One region of the Bacillus sp. OTU2372 genome, then DNA from elsewhere that is predicted to be linked to it. Evidence: riboswitches for the same ligand, from Rfam matches in the RefSeq annotation. Region 1 holds a riboswitch; each other region holds the start of a gene.

What was found. Region 1 has a riboswitch for thiamine pyrophosphate ahead of AAHB15_RS04120 (thiamine phosphate synthase). Riboswitches for the same ligand answer to the same signal wherever they lie in the genome.
Region 2: another riboswitch for thiamine pyrophosphate. It lies ahead of thiT (energy-coupled thiamine transporter ThiT); the one in region 1 lies ahead of AAHB15_RS04120 (thiamine phosphate synthase).
Region 3: another riboswitch for thiamine pyrophosphate. It lies ahead of thiM (hydroxyethylthiazole kinase); the one in region 1 lies ahead of AAHB15_RS04120 (thiamine phosphate synthase).

The regions. Positions count from the first base shown of each region.
Region 1 is NZ_JASATK010000001.1:856,801-866,797, forward strand. It holds gene AAHB15_RS04090 (pullulanase X25 domain-containing protein) at 1-3,321, opposite strand, end outside; gene AAHB15_RS04095 (LacI family DNA-binding transcriptional regulator) at 3,648-4,679, shown strand; gene AAHB15_RS04100 (thiazole biosynthesis adenylyltransferase ThiF) at 4,775-5,794, opposite strand; gene AAHB15_RS04105 (thiazole synthase) at 5,791-6,558, opposite strand; gene thiS (sulfur carrier protein ThiS) at 6,560-6,763, opposite strand; gene thiO (glycine oxidase ThiO) at 6,774-7,901, opposite strand; gene AAHB15_RS04120 (thiamine phosphate synthase) at 7,885-8,526, opposite strand; TPP riboswitch at 8,632-8,740, opposite strand; gene AAHB15_RS04125 (hypothetical protein) at 8,825-9,523, opposite strand; gene AAHB15_RS04130 (alkaline phosphatase) at 9,619-9,997, opposite strand, start outside.
Region 2 is NZ_JASATK010000001.1:73,759-83,755, reverse strand. It holds gene fumC (class II fumarate hydratase) at 1-1,349, opposite strand, end outside; gene AAHB15_RS00435 (transglycosylase domain-containing protein) at 1,861-3,900, opposite strand; gene AAHB15_RS00430 (helix-turn-helix transcriptional regulator) at 4,034-4,489, opposite strand; gene AAHB15_RS00425 (FeoB-associated Cys-rich membrane protein) at 4,649-4,804, opposite strand; gene feoB (ferrous iron transport protein B) at 4,826-6,829, opposite strand; gene AAHB15_RS00415 (FeoA family protein) at 6,829-7,053, opposite strand; gene thiT (energy-coupled thiamine transporter ThiT) at 7,228-7,818, opposite strand; TPP riboswitch at 7,938-8,046, opposite strand; gene AAHB15_RS00405 (histidine kinase N-terminal domain-containing protein) at 8,259-9,413, shown strand; gene AAHB15_RS00400 (GNAT family N-acetyltransferase) at 9,531-9,997, shown strand, end outside.
Region 3 is NZ_JASATK010000004.1:121,255-131,251, forward strand. It holds gene thiW (energy coupling factor transporter S component ThiW) at 1-214, opposite strand, end outside; gene thiE (thiamine phosphate synthase) at 216-860, opposite strand; gene thiD (bifunctional hydroxymethylpyrimidine kinase/phosphomethylpyrimidine kinase) at 857-1,666, opposite strand; gene thiM (hydroxyethylthiazole kinase) at 1,681-2,487, opposite strand; TPP riboswitch at 2,768-2,878, opposite strand; gene AAHB15_RS09995 (glutaredoxin family protein) at 2,944-3,183, opposite strand; gene AAHB15_RS10000 (metallophosphoesterase family protein) at 3,176-3,676, opposite strand; gene AAHB15_RS10005 (agmatinase family protein) at 3,930-4,967, opposite strand; gene hutI (imidazolonepropionase) at 4,945-6,237, opposite strand; gene hutU (urocanate hydratase) at 6,260-7,933, opposite strand; gene AAHB15_RS10020 (hypothetical protein) at 8,151-8,546, opposite strand; gene AAHB15_RS10025 (TerD family protein) at 9,060-9,641, opposite strand; gene AAHB15_RS10030 (nucleotide excision repair endonuclease) at 9,909-9,997, shown strand, end outside.

The DNA of each region.
Region 1 (9,997 bases):
AGGGGAGGATTGCCATGTTGTTTGTCCTTTTAGCCTTACTTGAAGCTCAGCTGTAACTCCTTCTGCTGCGCCAGCTTCAGTCGCACCAGACAAGTAAAACGTTGCATTTACATTCGAAGCTTTCGCCAGATTCAGTTCTCCGTTCTCTAATTTTGTCAGATCTTTAATACTTGCCTTTGTCACATCGAAATGTGGAACTAAGCCGGATGTGGCTGCAGGTACCGATTCATTACCATTTCCATCTACAGCTGTAATGGCAAAATAATAGGTACGGCCATTATCTAAATTGGAAATGGTTACAGATGGATTAGTTGTTTCTTTAACTTTTGTCCATAGTCCACCAGAAACAGTAGATTGATAAACATTGTATTTGGCACCATTTCCTGTCCAGCTTATTGTAACCTGTTTAGAACCCGCAGCGCCTCTTACATCTTTAACGGATACTGGTTGTTTTACTTCATTAACTGTTAGTAACATCCGGCCTGATTCAGCAGGTACGGTTAGTGAAAGTTTGCCATCCCTTGTTGTGGATTCATATTTCTTATCTAATTGGTCTACAAAACGAAGACCATTTGCTAGCAGCTCTTTTGTATCGATTTCAACCGTTTGTGAATTTTTCCCTCTGTTGACAATCACGAGGCCAGATTTTGTCCCTTTTGTTCGGACATAGGCCAATACATCACCTTTTGCATAAACGTGGTGCAAATCTCCATAGGCAAATAGGTCGGCATTTTCCTTACGGATTTGCCCAATTTTTTGATAATGGGCAATCAGGGATTTATCTTCTTTACCCCAAGGATACGTTCGGCGGTCATCGGGGTCTTTTGATCCGGTTTGACCTGCTTCATCCCCATAATAGATGGTCGGTGCTCCTGGATAACCCATTTGAAGAATGGAAGCCAGTTTCATTCGATTGACACCTTCATTGTAATTGTAGTTCGGATCTTGTTCTGCTCTATAATACGTATCTGTGCCATTGCCTAACAGGAAGATTGCACGAGCTGTATCATGGGATCCCATTAGGTTCATAAGGGCATAAAATGCTTCCTTTGGATAGTCCTCTTGTACAGCGAGGAGGGTGTTCTGTGCATTAACTGCATTGCCGTTCTTTAAGTAATCTAAGATGGCGCCGCGGAAACGATAGTTCATTACAGAGTCATATTGATCTCCCAAGAAATACTTGGATGCATCATCCCAAATCTCACCTAAAATAAGAGGCTCTTCCTCTTTTTGAAGTGTTTTTCCAGCTCCTGTCATCGTTTTTGATTTCATTTGCTTGCGGAATTCCTGCCAGAAGGAACTGTCAACTTCATTCGCTACATCAAGCCTCCAGCCAGATGAACCTTGATCAATCCATGTCTTTGCAACAGAATCCTTATCATAAAAAATATAATTGGCCAATTGTGTGTTGTTAAGTTCACTTGGGTGGTCGACCTTGGTACCATCCACTGATTTAAACACTGGCAGACTATCATAGCCCCACCAATCGTCATACTTATAATGCTGACCTGTTGAAACACCGTTAACTTTTTCATTGTCTACTTTTTCATTTTTGATATCGAACCAGTTTTCAAAACCGTATGGGCTGAAGGTTTGGCCTTGGTCAATAAATTGCTTCTTCGCTTTTTCTTTGGCAGCTGGTTCGGTTAATTTTTCTTGGTTCATCAAGTCATAAATACGTGACCAATATTCATAAGCACCTACGGTTTTATATTTGTTATAACGGTCGAAATAGATAGAGTCATCGGAAACATGGTTAAAGACTCCGTCTAAAATGAGGTGCATATGACGTTTTGATAATTCTTTTGCAAAATCCTCGAATTCCTTTTTCGAGCCAAACATTGGGTCGACCTGTTTATAATCGGCCGCATCGTATTTATGGTTGGATGGTGCAAGGGCTATTGGGTTTAAATATAGTGTATTAATGCCTAGAGATTGAAGATAATCTAGCTTTGCTTTGATACCGGCAAGATCACCGCCAAAAAAGTCGTTGGTAAATTCTCCATCCCCTTTATAGGAACCAGTGCCTTGTTCATATGGATTATCAGGCAATGATGACCAAGTGTCGGGATGTTCAATTGGCTGGCTGCCGCGTGCTCCAATCTGATCCTTCGCAGTGTCATTTACTTTGTTTCCATTATAAAAACGATCCGGAAAGATTTGATAGACCACAGCTTCTTTCATCCAATCTGGTGTTTTGTAGGACGGATCGTATACTGTTAATTGGAATAAGCCTGCATTTTTATCCTCCGCTTTCCCCGTATGGCCTTCCTGTGTATCTTCTCCGTACTCAGCGGTTGCATCTTGATCGCCAACTATGAATTTATATCCGTAGATTCCTTTGTCAGCAGGGGTGAATGCAGCTTCCCAGAATTCAACTGCCCCTTTGTCAGCTGTATCAGCCCAGCCGGCATTTTTCATAGAAATAACATTTGAGGTTCCCGTATTATAGTTCTTAACATATAGTCTAGCTCTTGTCAGGTCACCTTTCTTAGCGGACACACGCAAGGTTACTGGTTGATTAGCAGGAATTGCCCCGAATGGTGTCCGGTAGACTTTGTCCCATGAATCATGATAAAGCGCAGACTTATCAATTAAACCATCCAATCCGCTTGGCTTATAATCTGTATATACTTCATTCGTTTCTTGTTTATAGAAAAATGTGATGGTTGTATCAGCTAGTACATTTAGCTTTTCATTTGAAGATGGGTAAGACTCCGTCCAGTCCTTGCCTAGAACAATCTTGAATTCATAGCTTCCTTTTGGCACCTTTGCAGTGTAAGAGTAGACATTGTTAAAATGATCATCTGTTAGCAAGGCGGTTGATTCTGCAGGGCTCCATGCTGGACCTGCCTGAATTGCAGGCTGAAGGGTTCCAGCAATGCGGGGCTGTCTGTCCCCAGATAATGGAGTGTAATGGGTGCTGTCGGCAATGGAGTGTGTGTTATCATTGTAGTAGAAGGTGACATCTTTTTGTTCATTTAACGATAATTTTATGTTGTTCCCGCCGGGAGTTCCACCTTCTCCGTAATTTTCATCCCAGCTTCCGCCGATGGCGATTTTGTACTCATATGTACCCGCCGGCAATGTCCCTGTAAAGGTGTATAGCCCATTTCTTTGGTCGGCCATTTTCGTTACAGCGGATGAGGGATCCCAGTCCCCAGCGTTTCCTAACGCTTTTTGTAAATTCCCTACAAGAACAACCTGCTTAGTTACAGTTTCTGCTGCATTTACCGTTTCGCTTGAGAAACCTGCCAACAGTTGCAGAATTAATCCTGTAATGGTGACAAGCGACAATAGTGTTCGCTGCTTCTTTTTCATAGAAAAACCCCTTTTCCCTATGTTATATTTAGTTGGGAAATCGTTTGCACAAAATGACATAACTATCCTTCTATTACGGATCTAGTAAGATAGCAAAAAAACAAGAAGCGGAGTGCAATCGTTTTCACAAACAAATAATACTATTTTTTGCTGGTTAATTCAATAGAAAGTTAGATTAAGAGTCTAATTTTTCTGAAAATAATTTTTAGTTAGTTTACTGTTGAGATAATAACAAACCCATAATGATTGTACTTTGTGATGCGACCAAAGTACTATTTCTGTTATGATAAGATGAGATGAAAATCCCTATGAGAAGGATGGAGTAAATGACTGTTACAATCAAAGAGGTGGCAAAGCTTGCAAATGTTGCGCCGTCAACGGTTTCAAGAGTAATTGCAAATAATCCTAGGATTAGTGAGGCAACGAAACGAAAAGTAAAAAAAGTGATGGAGGAGCTTGGCTACCATCCTAACTTGAATGCTAGAAGTCTTTCGAGTAAAGCAACACAAACCATTGGGCTTGTTATGCCAAGCTCTGGGGATGTTGTTTTTCAAAATCCTTTCTTTCCAACAGTCCTTCAGGGAATTAGCGAAGGAGTACACGAAAAAAAATATTCCTTGCAGATGACAACAGGAAGATCACAACAGGAAATTCTTGAGGCAGTCATTCAAATGGTTCAAGGAAAACGAGTGGATGGAATGATTCTTTTAAATTCCAAAGTTGAAGATAAGGTCATTGAGTATTTAAGAGAAATCCATTTTCCTTTTGTGGTTATTGGAAAACCTGCTAAATATATAGAAGAGATCACTCATGTTGATAATGATAATGTTCGTGCCATGAAAGAAGCTACAGAATATTTGATCGGCCAAGGGCATAGTCAAATTGCTTTTATTGGCGGAAGACCAGAACTAATGGTTACTGTCGACCGGTTAAATGGATATAAACAGGCTTTAGAGAATTCAAATATTCCCATTAAAGAGGAATATATCAAACATGAGGAATTCCTAAGGGAAGGGGGGCAAGAGGCAGTTAATGAGTTAATGGCACTACACCAGCGTCCAACTGCGCTGTTAGTTGTGGATGATTTCATGGCACTAGGAGTCCTTAATAAGCTAGATGAATCTGGAATAAAAGTTCCAGAAGATATCTCTGTTGTCAGCTTTAATAATATCTTACTTTCAGAAATGTCAAAGCCGCCTTTAACTTCGGTGGATATCAACATTTTAAAACTTGGATTTGAAGCATCAAGGGGCTTAATCGAGAAAATTGAAAGCAGTACAGAACCCACCAAACGAATTATCATTTCACATCAATTGGTTGAACGTTCTTCATGTAGTCGACTCCATAAAGAGAAATAAGATTGAATAACCTTAAAAAGAAAGAGGTTCCTTCCAGAAGGCTGTTTATTAAAACGGCAGATCTTGAAGGAACCTCTTATTATTTTTCGTATTTTCTATCCTAAATATCGATGGTATAACGCTTTTGCTTCAGATAAATTCTTCGTTCCGTGTACTAAAACCCTTCCGTCTTTAAAAACGACTAGTCTGTAAGGATCTAGACTGAAAGATAAAAGGTAAGGATTTCGCTGTACGGTTCTCCCTTGATTCTCTAAAACTTTTTCTAATGCCACTAAATCCCGGACAATTGGAAAAGAAGGGCGTATCTGAACAGAGTCTCTTCCACACAGTACCGCTGTCTTTGTTTGGTTTTCATAAGACAAATAGGGGTACGAGGGCTTTTCCCCGCAACTGGGACAATCCTCTTTTTTCAATTGGTCTACTTTAATTGCACTAAACTGGTTTTTCCATAAATCACAAGAAACTAATTTGTTTCGTAATGAATCTAAGTCACCAACCAAAATTTTTAAGGCTTCACTGATTTGATAGGATACCACCATGGTCACTGCTGGACTAATAATTCCAGCTGTATCACAGGTTAATCCTCCTAGGGGAACTGTTTCTAGTAAACAAGAGAAACAAGGTGTTTTTTCAGGAATAATGGTGTACGAGATTCCATAACTTCCAACGCAAGCACCGTAAATCCAAGGAACTTTATACTTTTGGGAAACATCATTAATCATCATTCTTGTTTCAAAATTATCTGTTGCGTCAATGATGAGGTCTACTTTTTGCGCCCATTCTTCTAGCTCTAAAACCGAGGCATCCGCAATCAATGCCTCTATGGTTACAAAAGAGTTAATAGCTGTTAAGCGGTTTTTAGCTGCAATCACTTTGGGCAGCCTTTTTTCAGCATCTTCTTCTGTATACAGCTGCTGCCGTTGTAAATTTGACCACTCCACATAGTCACGATCCACAATGGTTAACTTACCAACCCCGGCACGGACAAGTGCTTCGGCATTTGCTGAGCCAAGTGCACCAGCTCCAATGATGAGAACATGTTTAGCTAATATTTTTTCCTGCCCAGCTTTTCCGATAGGTGGAAATAATTCCTGCCGTGAGTACCGATTATTCACCCGATACTCATTCCTTCCTTTGGACTGCTTGCCGTAGCATACCTCTTTTTCTCGATTCGGCCAGCTTCATATCCTAAACGTCCAGCTTCAATCGCTAAACTCATCGCTTTGGCCATTTTAACCGGATCATTTGCTGCAGAAACAGCTGTATTTAATAAAACACCATCCGCCCCTAATTCCATTGCTAAAGCCGCATCGGCAGGTGAGCCCACACCAGCATCAACAATCACGGGGACCACTGCTTGTTCAATAATAAAACTAAGGTTTACCGGATTAATAATACCCTGGCCAGATCCGATTGGTGAGGCTCCTGGCATAACAGCATGACACCCTGCTTCTTGGAGTTTTCTTGCTAAGACTACATCATCAGAAGTATAAGGCAGGACAATAAATCCTTCCTTTACTAACTCTTCCGTTGCCTTAAGGGTTTCGATTGGATCAGGAAGTAATGTTTTATCACAGCCAATCACTTCGACTTTAATCATATCGCAAAGACCTGATGCCTTTGCTAGTTTAGCAATCCGCACCGCTTCTGCGGCGGTTTTTGCCCCAGCTGTATTAGGAAGCAACGTATATTTATTGGTGTCTAGCTGTTCCAAAAAGTTAGGCTGACTTGGTTCAAAGATATTCATTCTTCGTACAGCAAATGTTAAAATTTCCGCTTGTGAAACTTCTACAGCTTCCTTTTGGGTTTCATAGCTAGGGTACTTTCCAGTTCCAAGCAATAAACGTGAATTAAATGATAATGAACCTATTTTCAACATGTCAACCGCCTCCTACAAAATGGACTATTTCAATTCGATCTTTATCTGATAATCTAGTACTTTGGTGTTCCAAACGGTTTAAAATCTCTCCATTGACTTCGACCACAACGACTTTATCATGGATTTCATAATGTGCTAGTAAATCTGAAACAGATATAATCTGTTCAGGTAATTGTATAGATTCGCCATTTAATAAGACTGTCATCAGTATCCCCCTAATGCACCATTTCTTGAATTCTATCAACCCGGAAAGCAGAGAGAAGTTGTTCATCCGGTCTGCCTTCCAATAAATCAGCTACAAGCGTACCTGTAACAGGGCTTAATAAAATTCCGTTCCGGTAATGTCCGGCTGCAATGAACAAACCTTTCCAAAATGGATGTTCACCAATGTAGGGGAGGCCATCCCCTGTTTGCGGTCTAACACCTGCCCATACTCGCTCCCATGGGGCATCCAAAATCTGAGGCACAAGTTGAACCGCTCTTTCTATCAGACTTGCAATTCCGCCAGGTGTTACATTTTTATCAAATGAATGATCAACTTGGGTAGCCCCAATATAGATTTCACCATTGCGTTTTGGAACTAAATAGCAGCGTTTATCTGAAAAAATAGTCCTGTTGATGATGGGAGAATCCGTCTTTACTGAAAAACATTCACCTTTGACCGGATAAACAGTCATATCAATTCCTGTTTCAGCCATGAGCCTTGAAGCCCATGCGCCGGTTGCAAGGACAACCTGGTTACAATGGAAGTTTCCTAAGGTGGTTTTAACCCCGATGACTCTTTCTTGTTCATAGATAAATGAAAGGGCTTCGGTATTTTCAAGGATTGTCGCCCCGAATTGTTCAGCTCCCTTTGCAAATGCTAGCGATAATTTTTCCGGTTGGACATGCCCGTCGTTAGGAAGATATATCCCGCCGGCCACACTAGGGGAAAGGGAGGGTTCCAATTCTCGCAGACTATGAGAATCAAGCCATTCTATTTCTGTATCCCACTTTCGTTGGAAGGCTGCCTGTTGTTGAACGTCAGCTGCAATTTCTACTGTTTCGGCAATCTTAATCATCCCATTTTGGATAAACTCAATATCAATCCCGGTTAGGTCTAATAACTCATTTGAGAGGGCAGGAAACATGGCCTGACTTTTTAGTGCTAGCTGAAAAAAGGGACCATCCTCTTCAATCTCTGCTTGTGCGGCCAGCATTCCGGCAGCTGCACTGGAAGCTTCACAGGCCAAATGGTTCTTCTCAATGACAACCACTTTTTTTCCCATCTTTGATAGTTGGTAGGCAATCGAACTTCCGTTTATTCCGCCGCCAATAATCGCAACATCATATGAATTTTTCACTTTTTCCATCTCCATCTTTTAATGCGTTAACATACGATTTTACTGCTGATAAAGGATCATGAGAATCTAAGACTCCTGACATCACTGCAATGCCGCTTGCCCCAGCGTGGATAACTGGTTTCGTATTTTCGGGTGTAATCCCGCCAATCGCAATGACCGGAATATCCAACTTGGTAACCCTTGATAATTCCTCAATCCCTTTCGGTGTCTTACCTGGTTTAGATTGGGAAGGGTAGACGTGACCGAATAGCACGTAATCAGCACCATCCCGTAGGGCTTTTTCTCCATCTGATATGGAGTGAATGGAACTTCCTACCCTTAACTGCGGAAAAACTCTTTTTACTATCGCTGGCGCTAAACTATGAAAGGCTAATTGAACCCCTGCCACCCTTGTAGTAAAAGCAACATCCACCCGGTCATTAATGATCAGTTTTGATAAGGGGATATCTTTAGAAAGCAGATCAATCGCTTGAAAAAGTTCCCTTGCTGTTTTTTGCTTTTCTCGTAAGTGAATCGACGTTACATATGGGTGGATATCGATCAAAATCTCCTGTAACTGCTCGATGGGCATCTTACCGTTCGAAATAATATGTAACTCTTTCGCATTTGTTAAAATTCGCGTCACCCCTTAAGAAGCTACCGCTTATTGAAATAAGTGAAAAACAAAAAAACCACTTTCCTATGTAAGAAAGTGGTTTGATTATTTGAAATGAAATGCATGCGCACTCAAATAGCCCGTTTTCCACTTCCCTACGCTGGTATTACCCAGATCAGGTTCATAGAGTCCCGAAGTAGCACTTCAATCTCAGCCCTTTAAAAAGGCACCTCTAGCGGATTAATTTCATATTAATTTATAATAATTACCTTCATGTTTAATATTAACACCAGTGTTAGAAATGTCAAATAATTTTCTAAATTAAATCTTAATTAAATTCAATTTTTATGTTTTGCGACTTACCTAATTCTTTATGGTTTTGATCAAGCACATCACTCGTTTGAATTTCTAGCCATTGGACTTCAGGGGTTGATTTTTCAATAATAAACCCAAGTGCTCCTTGCTTTGAACCCTCAGGCTCTATTTCACCGCCTAAATACTCTATATAAAAGTCATCCTTGAAAGTTCTTGTCTCACTATTACTTGTAGTTAGATGAGCAACTGGTCCAAAATGTACTGTTTGATCTGATTTATTGACTAGCTCCACTTCCACCTTAATAAAATCAAATTCTTCATAGTCATCTGTGTAATAATGAAAGTAATCCATTAACGAATAGGTCGGCATATTGTGAATCAGTTTGACATTCTTGATTCTCATTTCAATCGGTCCAATAGCATAACTTTTATTTTGTGCGGCAATCTCTTTTAAGTTTATTGTCCCTTTACTATCTTTTATCGTTTGCCCTACTTGAAGGAGGTTGGTATCATCGGATACTTGTGGATTAGGGACATATATATCAGATAAAGTTTTAGCCCTACTATTTTCATTATTTGAATTATCTTTCTGGTTGTCAGATACATGTTCTTGTTTTTCAGTTGCTTTTGCAGTAGGTTCTATATTTTGAACGGCATTACAGCCAAACAAGAAAAGAGGTAAAACAAGTATGAATGGTGTCAATATTTTCATAGGATGGTCACCTTTCAGATAAGATAGTAGGTTTCAAAAAAGTTCCCGTTGAACACCAAAGCCCAACGGGAAAAATAGGTATTTTTTTATCAAGATTACTTGCCATTTTTTAAAATATCAAAGATATGTTTCGCTTGGTCCGTATTATCAATATTTCCAGCAAACAGGTTGCTGCCAGGGCCATATGCGTATACGTTGACGTCTTCACCCGTATGTCCGCCAGTTGTCCAGCCTGTCACGGAACGATTGTCAAAAATAGTCTCAATCGCATTATCAATAGTGGTAACGTTCTTAGATGCTGCAGCCTTTTTTACAGAATCAATTTCTTGAGATGTTAATTGTAAATTAACATAGTTTTTTAGTGTTTGTTCAACATCTGCCCCTTTGGAAATTTGTTCTGCCATAAAGTCAGGTGTACGTTCTGCTGCTGCAATCGGAGCTCCAAACCAGTTATAATCACCTCTAGCACCAATC
Region 2 (9,997 bases), 780 kb from region 1:
TTTAGGGTACAATTTTCCTTAAAAGCAAGCTTTGCAATTTCAGCTGCTTTTTCATAGCCAATATGTGGATTAAGCGCTGTAACTAACATTAACGACCGCTCGACATTATTTTTAATCTTTTCTACGTTTGCTTCAATTCCTATTGCACAATTTTCATTAAAGGAATGAATCCCATCGCTAAGAAGCCTTATTGTCTGAATGAGATTATAAATAATAACTGGTTTAAAAACATTTAACTCGAAATTACCCTGACTGGCAGCAAAACCAATCGCAGCGTCATTCCCAAAAATCTGGCAGGCAACCATTGTCAAGGCTTCGCTTTGTGTTGGGTTGACTTTTCCCGGCATAATGGAACTTCCCGGTTCATTTGCAGGAATGCTAATCTCTCCTATTCCACTGCGTGGTCCACTGGCAAGCCAACGGACATCATTAGCCATTTTCATTAAATCGGCAGCCAATGCCTTTAATGCACCGTGCACAAAAACAATTTCATCATGACTTGTCAATGCATGAAATTTATTATCCGAAGATTTAAAGGAATAACCTGTTAGCTTGCTAAGTTCCTCAGCCATCATTTGTCCAAATTGTGGATGGGCATTAATGCCTGTCCCTACCGCTGTTCCTCCTATTGCCAAATTCAATAGATGCTGGCTAGCTTCCTTAATCATCTGTACATCTTTTTCAAGCATCGCCCTCCAGCCGCTGATTTCCTGGCCAAGGGTAAGTGGGGTTGCATCCTGTAAATGGGTTCTGCCTATTTTGACAATGTCAGCAAAAGACTTCTCTTTTTCTTGTAGAGTATTTTTCAGTTCTAAAATCTCTGGGATTAAGTGGCTAGTAATTTTCATATAAGCTGCTATATGCATGGCTGTTGGGAACGTATCATTCGAACTTTGAGACATATTTACATCATCATTTGGATGAATTCTTTCTGCTCTTCCCATATCGACAAGTTTTTGATTTGCCCGATTGGCAATCACTTCATTGACATTCATATTAGATTGGGTACCACTGCCGGTTTGCCAAACAAGTAATGGAAAATGCTGATCATAATCCCCATTATGTATCTCATTACATACGTTTAGGATAATACTCATTTTAACTTCATCAAGCTTCCCTAATTTTGAATTAACGATCGCCGCAGCTTTTTTAATAAATGCCAGCCCATAAATGACTTCAATAGGCATTTTTTCTTCACCAATTTTAAAATTTTCTTTGCTCCGCTGTGTCTGAGCTCCCCAATATTTATCTTCGGGAACTCGAATTTCACCTAGAGTATCCTTCTCAATTCTAAATTTGTCCAAAACCTTCCACCTCACATTTTCGACTACTTCAATATATATATCCATTGTTACCTAATTTATTAACATCGCAATAATTTCTTTTGTTAAAGAACAAAAGCGCAAGCGCCTTGAACAGCCCCGACAAGCATAAGACGCTCAGGGAAAGAAGGCGTTCTTTGCCTTCATTCCCTGAGTGGCTGTAAACCATCGAGGGGCTAGGTGCTGGAGCTGGACGTCGACAATCCTTTTATTAACAGTTATCCACAAGCGAAAATTTTATAATTTCCAAACGATTAAAAAAACTACAGACACATGTCTGCAGTCTAAGATTTAATGAGTGTATATCCAATAAAATAGGAAAGAATTAGAAGACTACCAATCGCTAGTACAACCGAGTATTCTGACATATATATCCCACCCTTTGATTTTGTTTTTAAAATATCATAAAGACAGGATGCAGCAAGTGATATAAATTACACCTTTGTGACTTGAAGTGAATTTTTTGTGAATATATAGCTTTTTGGAAGTGACCGGTAGACATCCATTAAAGCCAAACCCTCTCTTCCCAGCAAATTCGTTAATCAATATGTCCTTTTCCTTTATTCTTCCACTTTTTATTCCACTTCTCGATTTGTTTATTCCATCTGTCTTCCCACTTTTGGACTTCATTGTTGAAATGCTCTTGAAAATTACTTTTCTCTTCTTCTTTTTTCCTTTTTTCTATCAATGGAGCGATATGTGGGACATTAAAACGCTGGCTCGGGGTGCCCTTTAATGCTTCTTCCATCACTGTACGAAAGACAACAGCTGAACCAGTTCCATTAGCTGGGGTTATATAATGGTCAGCGTCTGTTTTATCATAACCGACCCATATCGCCCCGACTAACTGTGGCGTATAGCCGACAAACCATTGATCCTTCAAGCCGTTTATTCCTTTAATTGGTACCTGCGTAGATCCTGTCTTTCCCGCTGTTTCCCTGCCAGGGATTTGCGCTGCTTTTCCTGTTCCTTCTTCCACTACACCAAGAAGCATGGTCGTCATATTGTCGGTTACAGCTTTTGATGTTACCCTGACCTTTTTTTCTTTCCACTCGGCGACTGCATTCCCCTCTGAATCAACGATTTTTTTAATAACATGCGCCTTAATCCGACTTCCTTTATTAGGAAAAACAGAAAATGCCTCAGCCATATTTAAGGGTGATACCCCTTTATGCAAACCGCCTAGAGCCATTGATAAATTATCATCCTCTTTATCCAATGGAATCCCGAACCGCTTAACAGCATCAACTCCCTTTTCAATCCCTAATTCATTTAAGAGCCACACAGCAGAAACATTTTTTGATTCCTTGACCGCTTCATACATAGGAACCTCACCTGCATATTGATGGTCATAATTACTTGGCTGATAAGATCCAAACTTCATTAGTTTATCCTTTAGCATATCGGTAATCTTCCAGCCTTGCTCTAGGGCTGGTGTATATACAACAATTGGCTTAAACGAAGAGCCCGGCTGTGCCTTTAGTTGGGAAGCACGGTTATACCCTCTAAAGGTATGCTTTCCTCTTCCACCAACAATGGCCCTGATCCCGCCTGTTTTTGGGTCGAGTAATACACCGCCGCTTTGGACAAGGCGATCCGCACTTTTAGGAAATAGGGAGCTATTTTGATAGGTTGTTTCCATTGCGGTTTGCATTTTTGGATCAAGTTCCGTATAAATTTGGAAACCGCCAGTTAATAATTCATCCTGTGTAAAGCCATATTGCTTTACGGCTTCATCTAATACTTGATCAACGTAATAAGGGTATTTTCCACGAAACGGATCGTCTCCTCTATTCATTAAGACAACCTTGTCCGCCTTTGCCTGTTGATATTGCTCAGTATCGATAAAACCTTGCTTCTCCATTTCAGATAAGACTAGATTGCGTCTTGCTGTTGCCTTTTCCAAATGCTTATAGGGATTTAGAGCTGATGGCGCCTTAATTAAACCGGCAAGTAGGGCAGATTCATTTACTGATAATTCCTGCACATCTTTCGCAAAGTATTTGCTAGCCGCTTGTTTAACACCATAGGCACCATTACCAAAGTAAATTTGATTCACGTACATTTGAAGGATTTCCTGTTTAGAATACTCACGTTCAACAGCAATGGCTAAAAATACCTCTTGTAACTTTCTTTTAAGGGTCTTTTCTGATGTAAGAATCGTATTTTTGGTTAATTGCTGCGTAATCGTACTGCCTCCTTCAACCATCCCTCCTGCCTTCATGTCACGAAACAGTGCACGTGAAGTTCCGATTAAATCAACTCCATTATGCTGGTAAAATCGATGGTCTTCAATCGCAATAATGGCATTCTTCAAGGAATTCGGGACTTCCTTAATTGGAACCCCTTCATTCTTATTAGCAGATACCTTACTGGCGATTTTTCCACTTACATCATAAAAAACAGTCGGCTGTGGCAGCTCATTCTTTAATCCTGAAATATCTGCATCCTTTGAGAAATAAGAAAGAAGACCGAAAAAGACTAACACTAGAATCAATATCAACAACAAAATCACTTGAAACAAATGCCACTTCCTCAACCGCTTAAAAAGAACAATTACTTTTTCTGTAAAAATCACTATGAGGACATCCTTTAGCTGTAATCTTTTAACAGGAATACTCTTCGATTATTTATTAGTCTTTGTAAAAATTTGAAAAAAAACATCACTATGAAAAAAAGATGGGCCGAGGCCTCATCTTTTTTTCGCATTATTATTCACTTTTTGCCAGTTCTTTAAAGCGTTGTCTAGAAAGCTTTTCATCAAAGCTTGAAAAGATACGATAGTTTTGATCGTCTAGAATCCGAAAATGCTTACTTAATATATTTTGCTGAAGGATAAAGCCGTTTTTTTGCGAAATCCCCCTCCACCAAACTCGTCCGCCAAGGGTTTTTGCTTTACGAAGGTCGATTCCGTTTAGGGCAACTGTTTCTAATACCTCTAGGGGTTCATTTCCAAATAAAAATTGGACGGTTTCCGTTTCTCGAAAAAGGGCACAAATGGAAACAACTGTCGACCAGCCAGCCAGAACCCTCCCTTTTTCAATTTGTACAAGGGTTTTCTTCGAAATACCGATAATATCAGCCATTTTATCCTGGGTATAACCCGCTTCTGTCCTAATCAGCCGAAGCTTCTCAGAAACCTGTATAATAATTTCATCCCTGGTCACAGTAAGCCCTTCCTTCAATTTCTTCTAGTGTAATTTTACACAAGTTTATAGGACTATTCAAATTTCAAGAAAAAAAACTGCTATATTTCACTTAGCAGTTTAAGTACTTTATCTTTTATATTTGTCTAACTCCAGGCCATACGCCGCTGACCAGGGCGTTTACGCATTTCGTGGTGGGATACCGCACTGACTGGAACATGAATTTTTCAAATCACAGGCGGCGCATTTTCCCTTTTTGGATTTACTAATGAATTTCACTAATGCCCAGGCAGCATATCCAAAAATAGCCAAACCGATTATTATACTCGCAATCATTGGGTCCACCCCTTCAAGATTTTACATCAATCCAAATAATTTTCCTCCTTGGTAAATGACCAAGGACAATACATAAGCAATAACGAACGCATAAATCATCGAAAAAGCAGTCCATTTCTTAGAACCGGTTTCCTTATAAATGGTTGCTGTCGTTGCCAAACAAGGAATATACAATAGGATAAAGACCATATAGCTATAGGCTGCCAGCGGAGTATAGTAATTAGCCAACAACCCTTGCAGGCTTGCATCATTTGGAACGAAGTAAATAATATTCATGGTTGAAATGATCGCTTCTTTAGCCAGGAAACCTGTTATTAAGGAAGCAGATGCCTGCCAGGTTCCAAAGCCAATCGGATTAAAAATAGGGGCAATTATATTACCAACAGCAGCTAAATAGCTATGGTCCATATCAACTTTCAGGCCATTAGGACCTGCATAAGATAATAGCCAGATAAAGACGGAACCGGCAAAAATAAATGTTCCCGCCTTTCTAACAAATCCTTTCCCTTTATCCCAAGTACTTCTCCATAATGATTGAAACTGTGGAAGTCGGTATGGAGGAAGTTCAATAACAAATAAAGATGTTTCAGATTTTAGCAGAGTTTTAGAAAATACTTTGGCTAACGTCAATGCTACTACAATTCCCAACAAGTATAGGCTAAGAACAACAAATGCCTTATGGCCTGCAAAAAAGGATCCTACAAATAAGGCGTATACCGGTAACCGGGCTGAGCATGACATTAATGGTGTTAATAGTATAGTTAATAGTCTCTCGCGAGGAGTTTCAATCGTTCTAGCCGCCATAATCCCAGGAACATTACAGCCAAAGCCAATCATCATTGGGATAAAAGCTTTGCCATTTAATCCTACTGATTCCATTATACGGTCCATTACAAGGGCTACGCGCGCCATGTAACCAGAGTCTTCTAATAAGGAAATAAAGAAGAACAGGATAAAGATTTGCGGTACAAACACAAGTACGCCGCCAACTCCAGCTACTAACCCTTCAATAATTAAGTCATGAATAAAATTTGAGGCATGAATAGAACTTAAGACCGCCTCAAACCCGGACGTGACAGGTCCCGTTAAAAAGGCATCGAGCACATTTGATAAAGGCGTGCCCAGCCAATCAAATGTCAGCATAAACATGAAATACATGAGCAGCAAAAAGATTGGCATCCCAAGAAAGCGATTCGTTACAATGCTATCAATTTTTTCAGATAGTGGTAAACCTGAGTCACTTTTGCTAGCTACTTCGGCAACGATTTTTTCAATGACTTTTTTTCGTTTTAAATAAATAAAATTAGAGAGTGACTTTCCATCCAATCGTGCTTGAATCTTGTTTTCCAAATTTCTCACAATATCATTTATTCTTTGAGGATTGGCGATACTGTTTACATAGTTTTGAACATATTGATTTCCCTCAAAATATTGAATAGCAAGAAAACGAATAGAGTGGCCGGTCTTCCCACTAATTTCACCGGTAATTGCCGTAATCGCCTCTTCTACCTCTTTGCCATAATAGACTATGTGCTTATTGGCAGGCTGGATGGATTTTGTAGAGATTACATCTACAAGCTTGTCACACCCTTTTCCACTCCGAGCCACGACAGGCACAACCGGAACGCCTAGAACTTTGGCCAGCTTCGGAGCATCAACATGAATGCCGCGTTTATTGGCAACATCAATCATATTTAAACCTATAAGTGCAGGCTTCTCAAACTCAAGTAATTGCAGTGTTAAATGTAAATTACGTTCTAATTGTGATGCGTCTAAAATATTTAATAACCGGTCAACTGATTCAGTTAAAAAAAACGAAGTTACAACCCCCTCATCCTTTGATAAAGGATTAAGAGTATATACTCCCGGTAAATCTATTAATTGTCCAATATTATTCTTGAAAACTCCGACTTTTTTTTCAACCGTTACACCGCTCCAGTTGCCAACATACTCATAGGAACCTGTTAAATTATTAAACAATGAAGTTTTTCCAGTATTCGGGTTTCCAATTAGAGCGATTTCCATTATATTCTCTCCACTTCAATCTGAACGGCTTCTTTTCGGCGAATCCCTACACATTGGCCGCAGGATTCGATCATAATTGGGCCGCCAAATGGCATCACACATTTTACACAGACTTCAGATCCTTCAGTAATTCCTAAATCAAGTAAGCGCCTTTGAACGAGGTGACCAACATGAGATAGGTCAATTATTTTTCCTTTATCTCCTGTTTTTAAAGAACCAAACATGTATATCACCCTATCTACGTTAATTGAGAATGATTATCTTTCTAATTGTATTTTAACACTTTTTTGAGTTAATAAGCATGATAAATTTGACAAAAGTTCGAAAATATATTCAGAAGGTCATCGATATCTATATAAAAAAAAGGAAAAGAACTAATCCTTTCCTTTTTTCCTTTATTATAGACTTTTTTGCAAAATCATTTTCTTTGGAAGGGCACTAATTAGTACAATAGTAATGGTTGCACTAATAATGAAATTAGGCAGCATATAGGTTCCATTATATAGTAGAGAGTAGATAGCTACCGGCTGGCCTTTTGGAGCATACTCGCCGAAAAAGGCAATCCCAGAAATCACATGACAAAAATATCTAAGTGCACTTCCCAAAAATGCCCCACTAATTACATAAGCCATCCATTTACCATTGTTCTGTTCATTGATTGATTTTTTAATGGCAGGTGCAAAAACTCCTGCGGAACCAACAACTGTAAAAGCAATAAAGTAATCAATAATCCCTTGTACAATCGTATAAACTTGGGAAAACCCTAGAATAAACTGAAGGAAACCTAATAAAAAGCCTGTTAAAAGTCCACCCTTTATCCCCCAGCGATAGGCAATCAGGAATATCGGCACCATCGCAATGGAGATGGAACCACCCTGCGGCCAAATTCTTAAAGATACAATTCCCGCGACAAAATCTAATAAATAAGCAAGTGCAGTAAATACAGCAACTTCTGCAATAAATAAAGTATTACTTCTTGTTTGATTCACTAAACATTTCCCCCTCTATATAAATAGACCCGCTTGATCTCTTCCGAAAGACTATATGTTGCCATAACAATGTGGAAGAAAAAAAGCAATTCAGAACTTGGAATGTCTGAATTGCTTTGTATTTAAGCAAACCACATCCCTACGCTAGTGTTAACTAACAGGTTCATAGGGTCAGAACGCTAACGTTCACTCTCAGCCGCCCAGAAAGCAGCTCCCCCTGTGGAAGTATTCAATTGTATCCATAGAAAATATACTACTCTACCACTAATTAAACAAGATATTTGTTATAGAGAATGTTATATACGACATTATAAATTATGGATAATTAATAACATTTCACTGGATAAAAATTTTTTCCTTAAATTTCATAAAGGATTTTTTCATTCTTCAGCGAATTATCATGGTAATCAGTTTGGTTAAAACCAATAGGGGGAAACAACATGTTTACGGGAGAACAAACGGATTTAATCGCCTTTTTTGCTCATAACAAAAAGCAATTAGTACAAGAATGGGAAAATGCAATCATGATATATCATGGTGATCCCTTTAAAGGTAAAATACGTGAAAATGGGGAAGCCCTATTAGATGTTATTCTAACGATGCATACCATATCTAAGGAAGAATTATTAACGATTATCGAAAAAATCGCCATTGCCATATCAAAGGAACGGGTTATGGCCGACATTAACATTGGTGATTTTGTATACAATGTCAATATCGGGAGGACAATTTTATATAGCTATTTAAGTAAGACTGGACTGACATGGTCCGAATTACAAAAATCTATTAATGATATTAACTTTTGTTTTGATAAATTCTTATATTTTGCCGTATCCCATTACTCTGAAGCGAAGAATAAAATTATTGAAGAAAAGACGATGTTTATTGATTCAACCCACCAGGATCGCTTAACACTTCTCGGCCAAATGACTTCAAGCTTTATTCATGAATTTAGAAACCCACTTACATCTGTTCAGGGATTTATTCAATTACTGAAAGCCGATTATCCAAATATGAGATATTTAGATATCATTTCAAGTGAATTGGACCAGCTTAATTTTCGTATCTCCCAGTTTTTGTTACTTTCGAAAAAAGAGCTTATTGGTAAGGAAAAGGTATTTTTCAAATTAAACCACTTAATTGATGAGGTTTTAAACTTCCTCTACCCTAGTATTTTGGACGGTAAAGTTAAAATTCAAAATCATTTAGACGGCGACTATACATTGAATGGCTATGCAGATGAAATCAGGCAGGTCTTTATTAATATCATTTTTAATGCCATTGATGTTCTGAATCACCACGAGGTCGCAAATCCGACGATTGAGATAAACAGTTTATTAGAAGACAATACAACGATAAAAATTAGTATTTCAAATAATGGGCCCGTCATTCCAACTGAGTTGCATAAAACCATTTTCGAACCGTTTTTCACTACAAAAAAACTGGGGACTGGCCTCGGCTTGTTTGTCTGTAAAGAAATTATTGAAAAACATAAAGGAAAATTAACCTGCGACTCTTCACAAGATAAAACAACGTTTTCCATTTACTTGCCAGTTGCTTTGGACCTAAGTGATGAGCAGGAAATTAATCTATAGAGGACATCGAATCCCACTTTCAAATAAGCAGGGATTTTTTTCTTTTTAAATTCATCTCCCATTCCGGCCTGCACGCGCATATGATGTACCAAAAATCATCATCAGGAGAATAGGCCTATGTTTACATTAAAAGTGGATCATGAGATTGAGTTACAATTGTTTCAACGGCATCACGCCTTAACACTTTTCCAACTTATTGAGGAGAATCGTGAACATTTACGGGAATGGATGCCATGGGTGGATAGTATGGCCTCCCCCTATCAGATAGAAACCATAATCCCGGTATGGCTTAATCAATTTGCTGAAAACAGCGGCCTTAATGTAGGGATTCTTTACCGGGGGGAGCTTGTCGGCTCCTTGGGTTTGCACCAAATTGATTGGTATAACAGCATGGCGAGTATTGGTTATTATTTAGCTAAAAAAGCGGAAGGTCATGGAATTATTACAAGGTCCGTTAAAGCCCTGCTGAATTATTGCTTTTTCCAATTAGGTATAAACCGGATTGAAATCCGCTGCGGAGTAAATAATATAAAAAGCCGTGCCATTCCAGAGCGGCTGCGGTTTGTCAGGGAAGGGACGGTTCG
Region 3 (9,997 bases), on a different contig from region 1:
TAGAGCCTGTACCCATTAAATTGCGGATCAATGAGACCAAAAAGGCCTGGGCAACGGCGTAATAGGGCCCTAGTAAGACAGCAGATAAAACATTTAAAAAATGCTGCATGGGGAATACCTTTGTAAACCCGATTGGTATAGCTACGAGATTACTAGTAATCGTGCCTATCGCGACCATCATCGCCGTTAGTGTCAGCTTATACGTTTTATTCACGTTATCGTCCCTCCACACTATTTATTAATGCCTTCGCTGCTTCGAGTGGTGAATCTGCATGACTGATGGCCGTAATAACGGAAACACCATCTGCTCCGGCCTTTACGACTGGCGCTGCATTTTCACTAGTAATACCGCCTATTCCGACCATTGGAATGGTATAGCCTTGTTGGCGGAGAATTTCGATTAGCTCTGTTCCCCTGACAGGCTTCGCGTCATCCTTTGAGCTAGTAGGGTAGATGGGTCCAATTCCGAAATAATCAGCACCATCGTTGAGTGCCGTCTCGGCTTCTTCCGGGGTATGGACGGATACACCAAGGATTTTACTGTCACCAATCCTTTCACGTACCACCTTTACTGGTTCATCTTCTTGCCCGATATGTACACCGTCCGCATCGAGCTCAATTGCCAATTCAATGTCATCATTAACTATGAAGGGAATTTGATGTTCTTTGCAGATACTTTGTAACCGTCTAGCCAGTTCGTATTTTTCTGCCCCAATTAAAGCACCCTTTCCTTTTTCACGGAATTGAAAAATGGTAACTCCACCAGCGATTGCTTCTTTTAAAACCTCGACCGGTTCTTTGAGGCAGTTAGGACTGCCCATGATAAAATATACCTTTAAAGCCTCGCTCAGGTTTATCATCGATTTCCCAGCTCCCTTTTCTTCCGAAACGCTCCATGGTTTGTCGGCCCATGACCATGGCCGACCTCAATGCCATCCTCGATTGCCGCTTGAATAAACTCCTTGGCTGTTAAGACTGCATCATAAACTGAAGCACCTTTCGCAAGTTCAGCCGTTAGCGCCGCCGAGAACGTACACCCGGTTCCATGTGTATTTTTTGTCGGAATTCGTTTATTGGTAAAGGTATGAAACTCTCTACCATCATATAGTAAATCCGTTGACTCTGAATCATCTTCATCATGACCGCCTTTGATGACGACCGTTTGAACACCCAGCTCAACCAATCTTAAGGCAGCTTCCTTTTTATCTTCGGCGCTTTTAATGGTCAATCCCGTTAGAACCTCCGCCTCCGGAATATTCGGTGTAATCACCTTTGCGATCGGTAATAAATAGGTTTTCATCGCGAAAATAGCTTCCTGCTGCAGTAATGATGCACCGCCTTTAGCTATCATCACAGGATCAACGACGAGATTCTCCCATCTATATTTCCGCACTTGCTCAGAAACAGCTTCAATAATATCTGAGCTAAACAGCATCCCCGTTTTCACCGCATCCGTACCGATATCTTCCCCAATCGCTTGAATTTGTTGAATGATCGCTTCCGGTGTCATCGGATAAACCCCATGAACGCCCAAGGTGTTTTGTGCGGTGACTGCAGTTATGACGGACATACCGAAGACCTCTAATTCTTGAAAGGTCTTTAAATCCGCTTGAATTCCGGCGCCTCCTCCGCTGTCTGAGCCGGCAATCGTTAATGCTTTATTCATCTTACAAACCTCCGTTAAATCTTTTTAATTGAAGCATTTGCTTTAATATCCTCTTCTGTGACTAATGCTAATTGGTTTAAAAATTCAATTTGAAAGCTGCCCGGTCCCGCTTCAGCTGTTTTCTTTGCCGCCTTCTCCGCAGCAATCCCGTAATAGGCTAACGCAGCAACCGCTGCTCGAAGTACATCCTTTTCCACTCCAGCAAAGGCACCGATAACGGAAGTTAATAGGCAGCCCGTACCAGTCACTTTTGTTAAAATTGGATGTCCGCCCGATACGACATAAGTGGTTTCACCGTTTGATACAATATCCTCTTTTCCGGTTATGACAACAACACATCCACTTATCTTAGCTGTTTTGATCGCAAGTTCGACTTTGTCTCCATTTCCCGCACCTGCATCAACACCTTTTATTTGCCACTTTTCACCAATTACATTGGCAATCTCAGCGGCATTTCCTCGAACCACTGAAACTTTGATTTCGCTCATGATTTTGTGGGCTGTATCGGTTCGATATGTGGTTGCTCCGGCTCCCACTGGGTCAAAAATGACAGGAACGCCCTGCTCATTAGCCGCTTTCCCCGCTATCACCATGCTATTAACATTCTGGGCATTTAACGTACCGATATTTAAAACCAGTGAACTGGAAATCCTCGCCATATCCGCTACTTCTTCACTGGCATAAGCCATAACAGGCGATGCACCCAAGGCAAGCAGACCATTTGCAGTAAAATTAGTCACAACGACATTCGTAATATTATGTACAAGCGGGCTAACCTCTCTTACTTTCTGTAATGTTTCATAGATGAAATTTGGTTCCATTCTAAACTCCCCTTTTCTTTTTTAAAATAAGGCTGTGTTAAAGGTTATTATTGATTTTATAACGGTGTTGATTGGAGCTGAAGGCGCGAAGACTCCAGCGGGAGTACGGGGCTGGGGAGACCCCACAGGCGCATAGCGCCGAGGAGGCTCCCCGGACCGCCTGCGGAAAGCGAAGCGCCTGGAGCGGAAGTCAACAACCAAGTTTAACACAGCCAAAAATAAAAAAACCAGACCCATAAAATGGACCTGGTTAGTGTTCTGAAAGAAAAACGCAAAAAAATATCTCGTTTAGCTACTTTCCTACGCTGGTATTACCCAGATCAGGTCCAAAGGGTTAAAAACTTTATTGTTTTCTCTCAGCCTGATACACAGGGCACCCCTAGTAGATCTTTGGTTATTAAATTACACTCATATTAACGCTAATTTTCTACAATGTAAAGAATTTTTATTGACACCTTAACATTTCGCTAAGTCAATAATTTCCTTTAATTCATTTGTAAATCCCTTTATTGCCCGGTCATTTAGTACAGTTACTGGAACCCCTAGGAAGCCGTATTGTTCGACTTCTTTTTGGAAGGAAGCATTTTTTGAAATGTCCCTGACCTCAAACGGTATTCCTTCCTCCGTTAGTACTTTTTTAACCATTGTACATTCAATGCAGTCTTTGGTTGTATAGACGATCACTGTTTTATTCATTTGTTTCTCCTTTATCTGAAAAAAAGATATGCTCTGCCTTTATCGTATCACCAATATGAAAAAGTCCAAAGGAATACATCTTCTGACGCCGTTTATCTGTGGGTGAGCCAGGGTTAAAAAGAAGCACACCGTCTTCATAGCGTTTTATCGGGATATGAGAGTGACCAAAAATGATACAATCTACTGCTTCCCCGTTGAATGCTAGAGTGGCCCGCTTTTCAGTGGTTTTCCCTTTACCATGCCCATGGGTAATACCTATCTTAAACCCGCCTAGCTCTAGAATCCTTTTTTCGGGGAATTGTTCCTGAATGTTGTCATCGTCGACATTCCCAAAGACCCCTTCCACTTTCGCATAGGATTGAAGCTCATGTAAAACATCTATGGTCTGCCAGTCGCCAGCATGGATGATCAAATCCGTGTCCGATAATTCCTCTTTCAATCTGGCTGGAAGTCCCTTGGCTCGCCTAGGCATATGGGTGTCGGAAATAATCACAATTTTCAAATTTCATCCCTCGTTCAATATAATGTCCAATATATCTATTATATAACAATGGGCGCTGCATGTTGAATCATAGTGATTAATGCGTTTTATTCCTCGGGAAAGCGCACAAACAGACATTTTTCGCATAATGATGTCGGAAATTAACTGTTATAAAACAAAATGTCAAAAAATAAAAAACCTTGAGAATAATTCAAGGTTTTATGCAACTTTTTAACGAATGCTATTGACCATTCTTGTTTATTTATCAGTTATCTAACTTATTTAAATCCTTTTCGGTGCCTGTCACCTTTCGTAGCATTACTCCTGTTAGAAAGGTTAAAAAGACGTGGGTGCCGAGTTTTACGGTTGTATGAACTTGGGTGTCTCTTAATGGGTCGAGGCAGACGATGTCGATGGCTTTGACTTTTGGATGCATAGCAGCAGTGAGTACTGCATCGAAGAGTTCTGCTGTAGTCATTCCGCCTGGCGTTCCGACGGGGACCCCCGGGGCATAGGCAATATCGAGAACATCCATGTCTACAGTCAAATAAATAGTATCGACCTTTTCATCCAGCTCTTTAAGACACTGACTGACCGTTTCTTCAATACCCCTCTTTCTGGACTGGCGAAGTGTATAATAATTAACACCCTTTTCATCTGCATACTGCTTCAAATCTTTGGTGTTAAAAAAACCATGCAAACCGATGTTGTATAAATTCGAGCCTTCTATCACACCACTTTCGATCAAATTCCGCATCGGTGTTCCATTAGACGGTCCATTATCGGCCAGACTCCTTAAATCGAAGTGGGTGTCAAATTGAAGAATGCCGATTTTCTCGCGCGGTTTGGCCCAGTGTAATCCTTTAACCATCATCGCCGTAATCGAGTGATCTCCGCCAATTGCCGCCACTATCGAAGTAGTAAAATTCCGATGGATGGTAGCCGATGCCTCGACAATATTGTCCTGACAGCGGCGGATATCGGTTACATGCATCGGGACATCCCCCACATCCAGAGCCGTCATATCTGCTAAATCCAAATCTTCATCTATGTTATAAGTAGTGAATCCCTTCCAGGCACGCCTGAAGGCATCAGGAAATTCTGATGCCCCGGAGGGACTAATCGATGAACGAGAGAGCGGGACACCTACGACCACAACGTCCGTGTTCCTGGTCTGTTCTGGATTGGAATTGGTTGAGAGCGGCTGAATCCATTCATGAACCTTTGTTATTTGGGTGTTCCCTTCAGGCCTGACCCAGACAAAACTCGGTGGATTTAATTTAGGATAGAGAAAGCTTTTCAACCAGTTGACCTCCCTTTACTACAACTCTGCCATTTTTAATTACGGTATCAATATGATTTATCCCATATAAGTATTGGAGTTTCATATAATTCTCTACATTAAATATCGTAACATCGCCTTTTTTCCCTTCCTCTAAACTGCCGATATTGCTGGCGCGCCCAATGGCATGAGCTGCATTAATAGTTGCTGCAGTGATTACCTCTGCTGGTGTCAGCCCCATTTTTAAACATGCTAGATTCATCATAAATGGTAACGAAACGGTTGGAGAAGAGCCAGGATTACAATCGGTCGATAGAGCTACCGATACCCCTAAATCGACCATGTGACGTCCATTTGCCGACTCCGCCATTAAAAAATAAGCGGTTCCCGGAAGCAGGACCCCGACGACCCCTTTATCCGCCATCGCCCGTAGTCCTTTTTCAGAGGCTTTTAATAAATGGTCCGCGGAAATCGCCCCCACTTCGGCGGCCAGTTCCGCCCCTTCAAAGGGTTCGATCTCATCTGCATGTATTTTCGGTGTTAACCCGTAAACCTTTCCTGTCTCGAGAATCGTTCGTGCTTGTTCGGGAGTAAACACACCCTTTTCACAGAAAACATCATTGAACTCCGCGAGTCTGAGTTCAGACACCTTTGGAATCATTTCTTTCACCAACAGTTTCACAAAATCATCCGAATTGTCCTTATATTCTTTCGGTACCGCATGTGCTCCCATAAACGTGGACACAACATCTATTGGATGCAGCTCGTTCAGCTGTTTTGCCACTTCCAGCTGTTTGCGTTCTGTTTCCCATTCCATTCCGTAGCCGCTCTTCGCTTCAACCGTTGTAACGCCATGGAGTAGGAAATGATTTAACCGATCAAAGCTTTCTTGGAAAAGTTCCTCATGGGTGGCCTGCTTTGTCCGCTTTGTCGTTGCATGAATGCCTCCGCCGGCATTCATAATCTCCATATAAGTTGCACCCTTGAGGCGCATGTTGAATTCAGTTTCTCTGCTTCCGGCAAAAACTAAATGTGTGTGAGGGTCTACGAGGCCTGGTGTAACAAGTTTGCCTGTTGCATCAAGCACTTCTGCCTGTTCGATATGCGCGGCAAATTTTTCAAAAAGCACTTCGTCCTTGCCAACTGCTTGGATGATTCCGTCCTCGACCCAAACGCTGCTGTTTTCAATGATGCCTAGCTCAGACATTCCCTCTTTAACAAGGGGAGCAGTGGAACTACCCTTTAGTGTTATAAGCTGAGCTGCATTCCTTATAAAAATTGCCTTGCCCATCTGCTTCCCCCACTCTCTTTCGTTAGTCCTGGTCGAGCATGGGCATTTTGATGCCCTTTTCTTTTGCAGTTTTGATGGCTAATTCATAACCGGCATCTGCATGTCGGACGACACCCATCCCTGGATCGGTGGTTAAAACCCGTTGCAGGCGAACTTCTGCCTCCTTGGTGCCGTCTGCGACAATAACCATCCCCGCATGCTGTGAATAGCCCATTCCAACCCCTCCGCCATGGTGAACCGAAACCCAGCTGGCACCGCCAACAGCATTTATTAGGGCATTTAAAATCGGCCAGTCCGACACAGCGTCACTTCCATCCTTCATACCTTCCGTTTCCCGGTTTGGTGACGCAACAGAACCTGCATCTAAATGATCGCGTCCAATCACGATTGGTGCGGTAACTTCTCCCGATGCCACCATATCATTGATGATCTTTCCAAATTTGGCACGATCGCCGTAGCCCAACCAGCAAATCCGGGCGGGAAGTCCCTGGAAGCTGATTTTTTCTCGTGCCATCATAATCCATTTGCATAAATGTTGATCCCCTTTAAATTCACGTAAGAGAACTTCATCAATTTTTCGAATATCTTCGGGATCGCCGGATAGTGCGGCCCAGCGGAAAGGTCCTTTCCCTTCACAGAAAAGTGGGCGAATATAGGCTGGCACGAAGCCAGGGAAATCAAAGGCATTTTCAACTCCTTCATCTTTGGCCACCTGGCGGATGTTGTTTCCATAATCGAATGTAAAGGCGCCTTTTTCCTGCATTTTTAACATCGCCTTCACATGTGCCGCCATACTTTGCTTAGCAAGCTTCACATATTTGGCAGGTTCTTGGACTCGTAAAGTTGCCGCGGTTTCGAGTGTCAAGCCTGCAGGGATATATCCGTTTAATGGGTCGTGTGCCGAGGTTTGGTCAGTTAATACGTCGGGAGTGAATCCCTTTTCAATGATTAGAGGCAAGATCTCAGCAGCGTTACCAAGTAGCCCGATGGAAATGACCTTTCCTGCTGTCTTGGCATCACACGCCAATTTTAATGCCTCATCAAGGTCTTTAGACTTTATGTCAAGGTAAGCGGTTTCGATTCGCCGGTCGATTCTGGACTCATCGACATCAATCGCTATACAGACTCCTTCATTCATCGTCACCGCGAGCGGCTGTGCGCCCCCCATCCCCCCAAGACCGGCCGTTAATGTAATCGTATGTTTTAATGAACCGCCAAATGACTGCCGCGCTAATTCTGCGAAAGTTTCATAGGTTCCCTGGACGATTCCTTGGCTGCCGATATAAATCCAGCTTCCTGCAGTCATCTGGCCGTACATCATTAACCCCTTTTGATCGAGTTCATGAAAATGCTCCCATGTAGCCCATGCTGGGACAAGATTGGAGTTAGCAAGTAAAACACGCGGTGCATCCCTGTGAGATTTCCATACAGCTACAGGTTTACCAGATTGAATGAGCAATGTTTCATCATTTTCTAATTCTAATAGTGTTTTAACGATTGCATCAAAGGATTTCCAGTTTCGTGCCGCCTTGCCGATCCCTCCGTAAACCACCAAATCCAGAGGCCGTTCCGCTACCTCCGGATTAAGATTGTTCATCAGCATCCTAAGGGCTGCTTCCTGAATCCAGCCCTTCGCATGCAACTGTGTTCCCGTAAAGTTCTGAATCACTCGATGTTTCCCCGTATTCGTCTCCATTCTCATCACTCCCTCTACATATCAATCTATCTTCATTATAAAAATAAAACGTTCTGAAAAATACGGATAAATTTCTACAATTTTTGGTGCCTGACACCAAACGTGGACACTGTCCATTCCCTATGTACACATGACTCGAAAGAAGGGAAAGCCCTCGATCCAAAATAAAAAAGGATAAATGCCCGCTAAGTGATCGGGTATTCATCCTTTTGCTGTTTTAGTTTTTAGGCTGCGGCCTGGAAAAGAGTATACCAAACCCCATTCCAATGAGGGTGGCGAGTAAATGAACTGTTCCAGTTGATATTGAAAGAAATTTGATGATACTTCCATATCTTTCATTGGTTATTCTTAATATAATTTCCTGAAAGATTGGCTTATATAGAAGAAAATAAGAGATTAGGACTAATAGAAGAGCAGGCCAGTTTCTCCCCAGCAGATACCTTGTTAAAACAAAATATATTATGGCTAAAAAAATAGCCAATCCAAACACAAATGAATTTATGTATCGGAGAGCATGGTCGGGCTGGTCTAGGAAAGCTAAAACAACCAAGTAAATAATCCAGGATAACGTTAATAATATTGCAAATATTTGTGTCTTAAGTAAATACTTCATCAAACAGTCACCTCTAACAGCTGATTCACTAACCTATTTACCATACCACAATATGACACAAAATGACTAATAACTATAAAGGCCATTATATCCGATAACACCAATTGTGGCGATCATTGGAGGCCTCTATATCCTTGGTAATACCTTAATCACCAAGCCATTAGACGCGGTCCTATCCAAAGCAGTCACCCTAATCGGATTCCCGTCTACCTAGAACTAAGTGCCAACAAACATAAACAGGACTTTCTAAACAAGCAAGTTTGAATGATGCCTGTCACCATTTACACTATAAAGCAAGTGAAAACAAACGTTAAAAAGGACAAGAAGAATTTTTCTTCTCGTCCTTTTTTGTGAGATAAGAAAGTATATAAGGTTTGACTTCGAGAATTGTCCAGCTCCAGGCGATATAGGCTCGAGGTCACAAGCCAATCCGTCCAAAAGGTTAAAGAACAACATTTCGGCCGGCTCGGCTTGTGCTTGTCGCTGATAGACGGGCGCCTTGCGCTTTTCGTATTAGCCTACGTCGAGGCCAAAGTCGGTAGCAATCCGGGCGAGTCCGCCTTGGTAGCCTGATCCGACTGCTGAGAACTTCCATTCACCGTTGTGACGGTATAGTTCACCTACGATAATGGCTGTTTCGATGGAGAAATCCTCGCCTAAATCATAACGAATAATTTCTTGATTTGTTTCTTCATTTACAACACGACAGAAGGCATTTGAAACCTGTCCAAAATTTTGGCCTCTTGCTTCCGCATCATGAATCGTAATAACAAACGAAATCCGTTCCACTTGAGCCGGCACAGCGGCCAAATCTACTTTCACCTGCTCATCGTCGCCGTCTCCTGCTCCAGTACGATTATCACCTGTATGTACAACGGAGCCATTTCCGCCTTCTAGCTGATTATAGAAAACAAAATCCTTTTCAGATGCACACTTACCGTTAGCATTTAAAAGAAAGATACTGCAATCCAAATCGAAATCGTTCCCGCCATCATAACGGTTCGTATCCCAGCCCAGACCCACAATAACCTTGGACAAACCAGGATTCGTTTTCGTTAAATCGACCTTTTGACCTTTAGACAATGAAATTGCCATACTAACACCCTTTCCACTATTTATTATGTAACTACACAAAACAAAACGACTAGAACCATAGAAAGTTCCAATACCTTCCTTTATTCTACAAAAATTTAATTTATTTTACTACTTTTAACTCATATACAACCGCAGCAAAAAATCGGTTTCAAATTGAGAAAAATGGTTAAATTAAGAAAGTCCAACCTAAACTGGCAGGATATGCTATAATGAACTCTTGGCTAAACTTGTTTAGCCGTTATATTTAAGCAGGGAGCGAATCATTTTATGATAAAAATTGAAATTCCAAATCCAGATATCGTCATTACAAAAAGCAGACAAGTCGGCGAAAAAGTCGAAGCCCCTTTAAGCAGTAT